Linked DNA regions of Halorarum salinum. The main gene of each other region encodes a partner of the protein of the gene in region 2 in a complex. Links are inferred from orthologs where the notes say so. Each region holds a gene or a part of one and is shown on either strand. Other genes may lie near its edges.

Region 1 (2,846 bases), 1.0 Mb from region 2 along the record:
CGGTCGTCGCCACCGCGGAGCACGCCGAGGGCGGCGGCCACGCCGCTCCGAACGTCGTCGGCGGTCGTGGTGACGTGTTCGACGTCGTCGTCCTCGTAGGAGACGCCGTCCTCGGCCGCCGAGACGACGACGTCCGCGCGCTCGGGCAGGTCCGCGCCGGGTTCGACGGTGGTGAAGGTAGCCCCGCGGTCGCGGAGCTCTCCGACCGCGGCGTGATAGAGGGCGAAGTCCTCGGTGGCGACGACGATCACTACCCGGTTCTACGTCGCTTCGACGGCTTTACCGTGTCGGCGGTGCGGGACCGCCGGCGCCGCGGTCTCCCCCCGTAGTCCGGGGACTTCTTAAGCGATGACGACCGAGAACGGGCCGTGTCCGACCCGCTCACCACCGGCTCCGACGCCCTCGACACCCTCCTCGGCGGCGGCATCGAGCGCGGCGTCGTCACGCAGCTGTACGGCCCGCCCGCGGCCGGCAAGACGAACGTCGCGCTGACCGCCGCCGCGGAGGCGGCCATCGCCGGCGACGCCGTGCTGTACGTCGACACGGAGGACCTGTCGATGGAGCGGTTCCGGCAGATCGTCGAGGCGCGGACGGACGAGCCGGTCGAGGAGGTCGCCTCGCGGCTCATCGTCACCGAGGCGCTCTCCTTCGAGGAGCAGGGGGAGGCGGTCAGGGACGCCGAGGGGTTCGCCGAGTCGGTCGACCTCGTCGTGCTCGACTCGGCGACGGGCTTCTACCGGCTCGAACGCACCGGCGACCAGGAGGGCGGCGAGTCGCTGCGGACGGTCGCGACCCAGATCACCCACCTCCTCTCGCTCGCCCGCAAGCACGACCTCGCGGTCCTCGTCACCAACCAGGTGTTCACCGACCCGGACGCCGACCGGATCCGCCCGCTCGGGGGGAACACGCTCGAACACTGGACCGGCGTCGTCGTCCGACTCGACCGATACAGGGGTGGGAACCGTCGCGCGACCCTCGAGAAGCACCGCTCACAGCCCGCCGGCGGGACCGCACGGTTCCGGATCGCCGGCGGCGGCATCGAGGACGCCGACGAGCCCTGACCGGCCCGCTCCCCCGAAGAACGGTCGCCAGCGGGCGCGTAGGGACCCGAGACGGGAGTCGAGCGATTCAAGTAGCCGCCGCCGGTCCGTACTGGTATGAAGGATCAGAGCGGCCGTCAGAAGCGAAAGCGCACCGGCGGTCGACGCCGAACGCTCCGCAACAAGAAGCGCCACCAGCTCGGCCGCGAGCCGGCGGAGACGACCGTCGGCGAGCCCCGGTTCCAGACCGTCGCCTCCCGCGGCACGGGCGAGAAGGTCCGCGCGCTCTCGACGAACGTCGCGCAGGTGACCGACGGCGGCGAGACGACCGAGGCGGAGATCGAGGACGTCGTCGAGAACCCCTCGAACGTGAACTACGTTCGCCGGAACATCATCACGAAGGGCGCCGTCATCGAGACGAGCGCCGGACGCGCGCGCGTCACCTCCCGGCCGGGGCAGTCCGGCCAGGTGAACGCCGTCGTCGTGGACGAGTAGTCGCCGCCAGTTTTCCCGTTCGAGTCGACATCGGCGAGTGGCGAAGCGACGTCGCCGCCCGGCGCCGGACCCCGTTCCTCAAACTCACCCCCCGCCGGGCATCGGGTAGAGGCTCGCGGTGAACGCGACGACCTCGTCGGTGTCGTTCCGGGCGCCGTGGACGGCGCCGCGCTCGTGGAGCACGACGCCCGGCGCCGTCACCGGCTCCTCCTCGTCGTCCCGGAGCACCGTGACGGTGCCGCGGACGACGTGGAAGACGTTCGTGCTGTCGGCGTGCTCGTGGGGGTCGAGTTCGGCGTCCGGACCGAGCGCGAACGCCTTCACGAGCACGTCGTCGGTGGCGACCAGTTCGGCCGTCTCGACCGTCCCTTCGGCGGGGTCGAGTTCGGCCAGTGCGTCGGCGAGTCGGTCCATGGCGGGAGGTGTTCCCGCTGGACCAAAAGCGTGGGTGGGTGCCCGTCCGGTTCCCCCCGTCCCGGCGAGCGGGAGCAGCCCCGTCGCGTGCCTCGTCGCGCCCCCGGCGGGGCGCGTCCGTGATCAGGTGCCGTCCGTCGGTCGGTGGTCGGTCGATTCGACGCGGTCGGTCGACGTCGTGGGTCCGAGGGGGCGACTACGGCGGGCCGTTCCCGTTACCGTTCCCACGGTCGTCGCCGTCGTCGTCTTCGTCGTCTTCGTCGTCGTCATCGTCGTCCTCACCGTCGTCATCGTCGTCCTCACCGTCGTCATCGTCGTCCTCACCGTCGTCATCGTCCCCGTCGTCGTGGGGCGGCCCGACGTCGTCCGGCTTCCCGCGGTCGCGGTCCTCGTCGTCATCGTCGTCGGGTGGGCCGGCGTGGTCCGGTCGGCCCGCGTCGGCGGGTGCCCCGGCCTCCTCGGGCGACTTGTCGCCGGATGCGACGTCCCGGAGCGCCTCGCCGAGCGTCGTGTTCTCGTCGAGGTCACCCGCGAGGTAGGCGTTGATGACCGCGTGGACGTTCAGTGCACGCTCGGCGGCCTGATCGGGCATCTCACTCGGCGGGCCGCGCGTCTCGTTTTCGGCCTCGTCGTCCCCCTCGTCGGCGTACTCGAAGCCGCCCTCGACGAGCGTCAGCGAGTCGTTCTCGAGTTCGTACGCGAACTCGCCGGTGACGTTCTCGCCCGTCGCCGTCACCTCGAAGGCCGACTCGTCGGTCTCGAAGGTCACCGACCCGTTCGCGTCGGTGGTGCCGACCGAGTCGTTGTCGACGGCCACGTCGAGCCCCTCGACGCCGGAGCCGTTCGCGGTCACGACGAACGTCACCGTGCCGTTATCGTAGCCGGCGTCGGCCTCGT
Region 2 (3,552 bases):
TGTTGCCGGTGATGACCGCCCGCTCGGCGTTCACCACGGCGACGCGCTCGCCGGCGAGCGCGCGCTGGGCGACCTCGGAGGCGACCCGACCCATGATGCAGTCCCGCGCGTCGACGACGACGTCGGCGTCGAACTCGGCGAGGCTCATTATCGGATCACCCGTACGTCGGATCCGCTGGGGTTGTTCGACAGCGCTTCCTCTAGCGTCATCGCCCGGCCGGCCTGGTCGATCTTCGTCTCGGCGGTGCCGGAGAAGTCGACGGCGGCGACGGTGACGTCCTTGCGGAGCACGCCCGAGCCGAGCACCTTGCCCGGCACGACGACGGTCTCGTCCTCGTTCGCGTACCGCTCGATGCGGCCGAGGTTGACCTCCGCGTGCGTGCGCCGCGGCTTTTCGAGCCGGTCGGCGACGTCCTGCCAGACGGCTGCGTCGGACGAGCGCGCGACCGACTTCAGTTCGGCGATGAGGTTCTGAAGTCTCGGATTGGTCTTGCTACTACTCATAGTGAACCTCCGTAGTGGAGTGTGGTGGCTCCGCGGGGGGTCGACTCCGTCCCGGAGCGACGGTCCCACGTCGGAGCCGCGAGAGAATCGGAGTGACAGTGCAGGGAGCAGGATTTGAACCTGCGGACCTCTACAGGACAGCGCCCTGAACGCTGCGCCGTTGGCCTGACTTGGCTATCCCTGCTGGCACTCCGTCGTACCGCATCCCCGGTTAAACGGCTTTCGGTCCCACCCGTCGACGGCGCGGCGACGGCGGTCGCCGACGCGTCGCTCGTGGCGGGGGCGAACGCCGTTCGTGTGGGGGATGCGGACATGGTCGTCTCAGACTGCGACCTTCGTTGCCAGTTCGTCCGCGCGGTCCTGCAGCGACTCGACCGCGCGGAGGATCAGTTCGTCGACGTCCTGGGAGCCGTCCGACTCCACGTTGAAGACGAACGCGTCGGGGACGTCGGTCACCTCCAGTTCCTTGCCGGGGTAGCGGTTCGTGAGGTCGGCGTCGAACTCGTCCGTGTGGACGTACTCGCCGTCCTCCGTCTCGATGACGCCGCGGAGGATGCGGGGCTCCTCGTCCTCGAACTCGCCGGCGTCGCCGACGACCTCCACCCGCTGCAGGTGGCGGTAGCCGATGCCCACGCCCGCCTGATGCTTGGCGTGGTTCTTCCCCGTGTCGAGGACGGCGTCGGCCTCGAACTCGAGGCGCTGGCCGTCCTTCAGTTCGATGATGGGGACGTTCTCGTCGGCGGGCACGACGCGCTCGTCGGACGTCTCGATGTCGCCCGAGTAAGCCGTCGCCGGTCCCTCGACGTCGAGCGCGACGGTGACGGTTTCACCGATCTCGTAGTCGTCGAGCGGCGTCGTCAGCGGGACGAGCCCGAGCCGGAGCGCCACCATCTCGTCGAACATCACCGACGTGTTCTCCACGAACCGGACGGTGTCGATGGAGAACGTCGGCACTTCCGCGAGGACGCTCCGCCGGATGCCGTTCGCGACGGCGGGCGTGAGCCCCCGCACGAGCAGGCTCGCCGAGCGGTCGTCCCGGGCGACTACCTCCACGTCGAATTCGTCTGCCATGGTGGGTTACAGCCGGTTCTTCTTCGGCGCCCGCGTGCCGTCGTGCGGGATGGGAGTCACGTCCTCGATGCGGCCGATCTCAAGCCCGGCGCGCGCGAGCGCCCGGATGGTCGCCTGCGAGCCCGGCCCGGGGGACTTCTGTGCGTTCCCGCCGGGGCCGCGCACGCGGACGTGGACGCCCTCGATGCCCTGGGCGAGCAGGTCCTCGGCGACCCCCTCGGCCATCTGCATCGCGGCGTACGGCGACGCCTCGTCGCGGTTCTGCTTCACGACGGCGCCGCCGGAGGACTTCACGAGCGTCTCGGCACCCGTGACGTCCGTGACGGTGATGAGCGTGTTGTTGAACGATGCGAAGACGTTGGCGATGGCCCACGTGCCCTCGCCCTGTGGCGTGTTCTCTGATTCGCTCATTTACTGACCCTCCGCGCGTTCGGGGTGGAGTTCGTCCGCGAGGGGGCTCGTCTCGTCGAAGGAGACGAAGTCCTCCTCGGCGGTCGGTACCTGGTAGGACGGCCGCGTGACGCGCGCGTCGTCGACGGTCACGTGGCCGTGGACGATGAACTGGCGCGCCTGCTTGGGCGTGTGGCCGACGCCCTTGCGGTAGGCGACCGTCTGGAGGCGGCGCTCGAGCACGTCGGTGACGTCGAGCGACAGCACCTCGGTGATCCCGTCGTTCTCGCTCAGGATGCCGTAGCGGCGCAGGCGGTCGACGAACTCCTCGCCGGCCTCGCCCGCGACCTCGACGTCGCCCTGCGCGTCGCCGATGAGGCGCCGGGCCTCGCGGCGGTAGTCGCGCAGTTCCGACTGCGCGCGCCAGAGTTCCTCCTTGTTCTTCAGGCCGTAGCGACCGAGCAGGTCCGACTCCTGTGCGATGCGCTCGCCCTGGTACGGGTGGTTCGGCGTCTCGTATCGCTTGGTGGAGTTGCCGGTCGTCATTCGAGGTCACCCTCCTCTTCCTCGGCGGCGGCCTCCTCGGCCGCCTCCTCGCGGATCTCCTCGACGTTGACGCCGATGGTGCCCTCGGACCGCCCCGTGGACTTGGTCCGCTGACCGCGGACCTTCTGTCCGCGCTTGTGTCGGACTCCCTTGTAGGAGTCGATCATCTTCATGCGGTTGATGTCGTGGCGACGCTTCTCCTGGAGGTCACCGCCCGTCCTGTGGGTGGTCTCGCCGGTGAAGAAGTCCTTCTGCCGGTTGACCATCCACGACGGGACGTGGTCCTCGAGGTTCTCGACGACGTCGACGACGCCGTCGATCTCCTCCTCGCCGAGCAGTCCGAACGTGGCCGTACGGTCCACGTCGGCGGTCTCGGCGACGAGTCGCGCCGTCCGCTGGCCGATACCCTTCATCTCCGTGAGGCTGCGTTCGACGGACTTGGTCCCGTCCAGGTCGGTCTGGCCGATCCGGACGAAGTACTGGAGGTCCTCCTCCTCCTCGCCGTCTGACGCGTCCTCTGGTTCTTCTGCACTCATGTCTTTTTGGTGGCTGGACAGCGTTGCGGCGGGGATTCGAACCCCGGAGGCTTGCGCCACTGAGTTAGCAACCCAGCGCCTTGGGCCAGGCTTGGCTACCGCAACACCTGCGTTCAGTATCGTCGCCCTTCGAGCGTCCGCGCCCGGGACTCGGGGTCCGATCACCCCTGCAGTATCTCCGTTCGGTACAAGACGGGAACCCTACTTAAACATCACGAAGTGGCCGTCGTACGGGTGCGAGCGGCCGTCTCACCCCGTAGCTCGGCGTCGGTGGGGGCCCGTCCCCCGGTCGAGCCGCGTGCGGGTCACTCCTCCCGCTCGCTCGCCCATTCGAGGGCCGCCCGCAGCTCGTGGTTCGGCGGCGAGCACGTGTAGTTCTCGCAGACGTACGCGGTCGGCTCGCCGTCGCGGGCGCCGCGGTTCGCCCACACCGGCGGCGCCTCCGACAGCCCTAGCTCGCCGAGCCAGCCGTCGAGCCCCGCCTCGTCGGCGGGCCTGGGGGCGA
Region 3 (2,706 bases), 1.4 Mb from region 2 along the record:
GACGACGCGGTCGAGCAGTTCGACCCCCATCTCGAACGCCTCACGCGTCGGCGGCAGGCTTCCGGGTTCGCCTGCGACCTGCCCCGCGAGCGCGTCGCCCTTCGTCAGGCTCGGATCCAGACCCGTGCCGACCCCGAGCAGACCGCCGGGGCTGACCTTCTCGACCGACCGGCCGCCGGCCTGGAGCGAACGCACGCTCGTCTCGATGGGCCGGTGCTCGGTCTGGCCGCCCTCCTCGACCTCGCGGCCGGGCCGGAGTTCGAGCTCGTCGCCCGCCTCGAGGGTGCCCTGCGAGAGCGACCCGCCGAGCACGCCCCCGAGCAACTCGTCGGCGGTCGTGCCGGGCCGGTTGATGTCGAACGACCGCGCGACGTACATCCGCGGGGGGAGCGTCTCGTCCCGGTCGGGCGTCGGGATCTCCTCCTCGAGCGCCCCGATGAGCACGTCGACGTTGATCCCCTGTCCGGCGCTGATGGGGACGATCGGCGCGCCCTCGGCGACCGTCCCCTCGACGAACTCCTGGATCTGCGCGTAGTTCTCGCGGGCGCGCTCGGAGCCCACGAGGTCGATCTTGTTCTGGGCGACGACGATGTTCTCGATGCCGATGATGTCCAGCGCCATCAGGTGCTCCTCGGTCTGGGCCTGGGGCACGTCCTCGGTGGCCGACACCACCAGGACGGCGCCGTCCATGATGGACGCGCCGGACAGCATCGTCGCCATCAGCGTCTCGTGGCCCGGCGCGTCGACGAACGAGACGGTCCGAAGGACCTCGGTCTCGACGTCGTGTTCCGGGCACCTCTCCTCGACGGTGAACGCTTCGGGCTCGTCGCACTCGGGACACTTGCGTAGCGTCGCGTCGGCGTATCCCAGCCTGATTGAGATGCCGCGCTTCATCTCCTCGCTGTGCTGGTCGGTCCACGACCCCGAGAGCGCCTGCACGAGGGTCGTCTTCCCGTGGTCCACGTGGCCGACGAGTCCGATGTTCACCTCCGGTTGTGTTTTCTCCGTCACCATTGACCTCCGAGAGATAATCTCGTTAGGTAAATTCGCCTCCTGCGAGTGATAAAGGTGCTGTTCTCGGCTTCCGCGCCCCCTTGCGGTTTCCGGCGGTCGCGTGGCAGCCGATCACACCGGTCGACGCGGTTGGGCGATTACCCCGGGGACCTGCCCCCGCGACGGGTCGCCCACGGCCCCCGTCGTCCGCCGTCGAGCGGCGTCGTCCGCCTCGCTCCCGGCCGAGGGGGGACGTCGCGAAAACGGCCTCGAACCGGTCTACGCGTAGCGTTCGAGCTCCGGCCGGTCGAGGCCCTCCAGCACGTCGCCTGCGGCCTCGTCGAGGAACGCGCGACCCTCGTCGGTGATCCGGCGGCCCTCGCCCTTGGCGGTCTCGACGAAGCCCTCCTCCTCGAGCTGCTGGAGCGCCACCCGGATGATCTTCCGCGAGCCGGCGGCGTGCTCGGCGGGGGAGACGCGGTAGCGCGTCGAGCCGCCCTTGGAGCCACCGTACCCGGTGGCGAGCCGCTCGACGCCGATGGGGCCGTTGTCGGCGACCTTCCGGAGCAGGGAGGCGGTCCGGACGAACCAGAAGTCCTCCTGCTGGGGCGGGAGTTCGCGGCCCGTCCCCGTCTTCGTGAAGCCGGCCCACTCCGGCTCCTCGATGCGCTCCTCGAGCCGGTCGGCGACCTCCTCGATGAGGTCCGCCGCCGGGACGTCGTAGAGAGTGACCATACGGCCGGATTCACCGTCCCGGCGTTTAAACTCGTCGTCTCTCCGTCGCGGCTGTCACTCGCTCACGGGGGCGCCGGACCGGAGGATGTGGCCCCTCACCCGAGTCCGTCCGCGCCCACGACGCCCACGACGGCCCCGCCGACGAGCACGGGGATCCAGAACACCGCGCCGCGGTAGATGACGACCGCCGCGAGGGCCGTCCCCGCGCCGACGTTCACGCCCGGGAGCGCCGCCAGCACGGCGACGAGCACCGCCTCGATGCCGCCCACGCCGCCCGGCAACGGGGTGGCGCCCGCGATGGCGCCCATCGGCACGACGAACAGCATCGCCGAGAGCGGGACCGACGCGCCGATGGCCTCGAAGGCGACCCAGAGCCCGAGCATCTGGCAGCCCCAGCCGAGCGTCGAGGCTCCGAGCGAGAGGGCGATGGCCTCGCGGTCGGTCGCGACGCGCTCGATGGCGCCGAAGAAGTGGCCGATGCGGGACTCGATGGCGTCCGGGTCGGGGACGGGGACGCCGGGGACCAGCCCCGCCAGCCGGCGGACGACCGGCGTGAGCGCCGAGACGACGCGGTGCTCCAGGCTATACCTGTGCCGCCACCCCAGATACACGAGCCCCGGCACCGCCACGGCGAGGAGCACGACGACGCCGGTGGCGACCCGGAGCCGGGTGCCGAACGTCGTCTCCGTCGCGAAGTAGGCCGCGCCGACGAGCGCGAGCGTGATGGAGGGGACGAAGTTCAGCGTGTCCACGCTCGCGATGGCCGCCAGCCCGCGCTCGTACTCGGTGTCGGTCATCTTCGAGATGAGCAGCGCCGTCACCGGCTCGCCGCCGGCCTGCCCGAACGGCGTCACGTTGTTCGAGAACATCGCGCCGTTGAACACGAGAAACGACTTGCCGACCGACGTCCGCACGCCGAGCACGCCGAGGACGGTCCGGAGCGCGAACGACCAGGCGAGGAGCCAGGCGACCGTCAGC

What was found.
Region 1: HUG12_RS12435 (region 2) and HUG12_RS07260 share a complex: the UniProt entries of both Methanocaldococcus jannaschii proteins name them as parts of the 30S ribosomal subunit. The link is inferred for Halorarum salinum from one-to-one orthologs.
Region 3: HUG12_RS12435 (region 2) and HUG12_RS05285 share a complex: the UniProt entries of both Methanocaldococcus jannaschii proteins name them as parts of the 30S ribosomal subunit. The link is inferred for Halorarum salinum from one-to-one orthologs.

What each region holds. Positions count from the first base shown.
Region 1 is NZ_CP058579.1:1,519,176-1,522,021, reverse strand. It holds HUG12_RS07260 (30S ribosomal protein S8e), read left to right. Parts: upstream 1-1,157; coding sequence 1,158-1,535; downstream 1,536-2,846. Other genes in the region: HUG12_RS07250 (hypothetical protein), read right to left, coding at 2,146-2,846; HUG12_RS07255 (cupin domain-containing protein), read right to left, coding at 1,620-1,949; radB (DNA repair and recombination protein RadB), read left to right, coding at 369-1,061; HUG12_RS07270 (hypothetical protein), read right to left, coding at 1-251.
Region 2 is NZ_CP058579.1:2,518,744-2,522,295, reverse strand. Bases 285-3,228 are described here. They hold HUG12_RS12435 (30S ribosomal protein S11), read right to left. Parts: upstream 1,987-3,228; coding sequence 1,582-1,986; downstream 285-1,581. Other genes in these bases: HUG12_RS12425 (30S ribosomal protein S13), read right to left, coding at 2,508-3,047; HUG12_RS12430 (30S ribosomal protein S4), read right to left, coding at 1,987-2,511; HUG12_RS12440 (DNA-directed RNA polymerase subunit D), read right to left, coding at 826-1,575; HUG12_RS12450 (50S ribosomal protein L18e), read right to left, coding at 285-504. In the rest of the region: HUG12_RS12455 (50S ribosomal protein L13), read right to left, coding at 1-148; more of HUG12_RS12450, read right to left, coding at 148-284; HUG12_RS12415 (thioredoxin domain-containing protein), read right to left, coding at 3,353-3,552. UniProt on the Methanocaldococcus jannaschii protein: Located on the platform of the 30S subunit.
Region 3 is NZ_CP058579.1:1,115,915-1,118,620, forward strand. It holds HUG12_RS05285 (30S ribosomal protein S19e), read right to left. Parts: upstream 1,729-2,706; coding sequence 1,273-1,728; downstream 1-1,272. Other genes in the region: HUG12_RS05280 (translation initiation factor IF-2 subunit gamma), read right to left, coding at 1-1,014; HUG12_RS05290 (lysylphosphatidylglycerol synthase transmembrane domain-containing protein), read right to left, coding at 1,824-2,706. UniProt on the Methanocaldococcus jannaschii protein: May be involved in maturation of the 30S ribosomal subunit.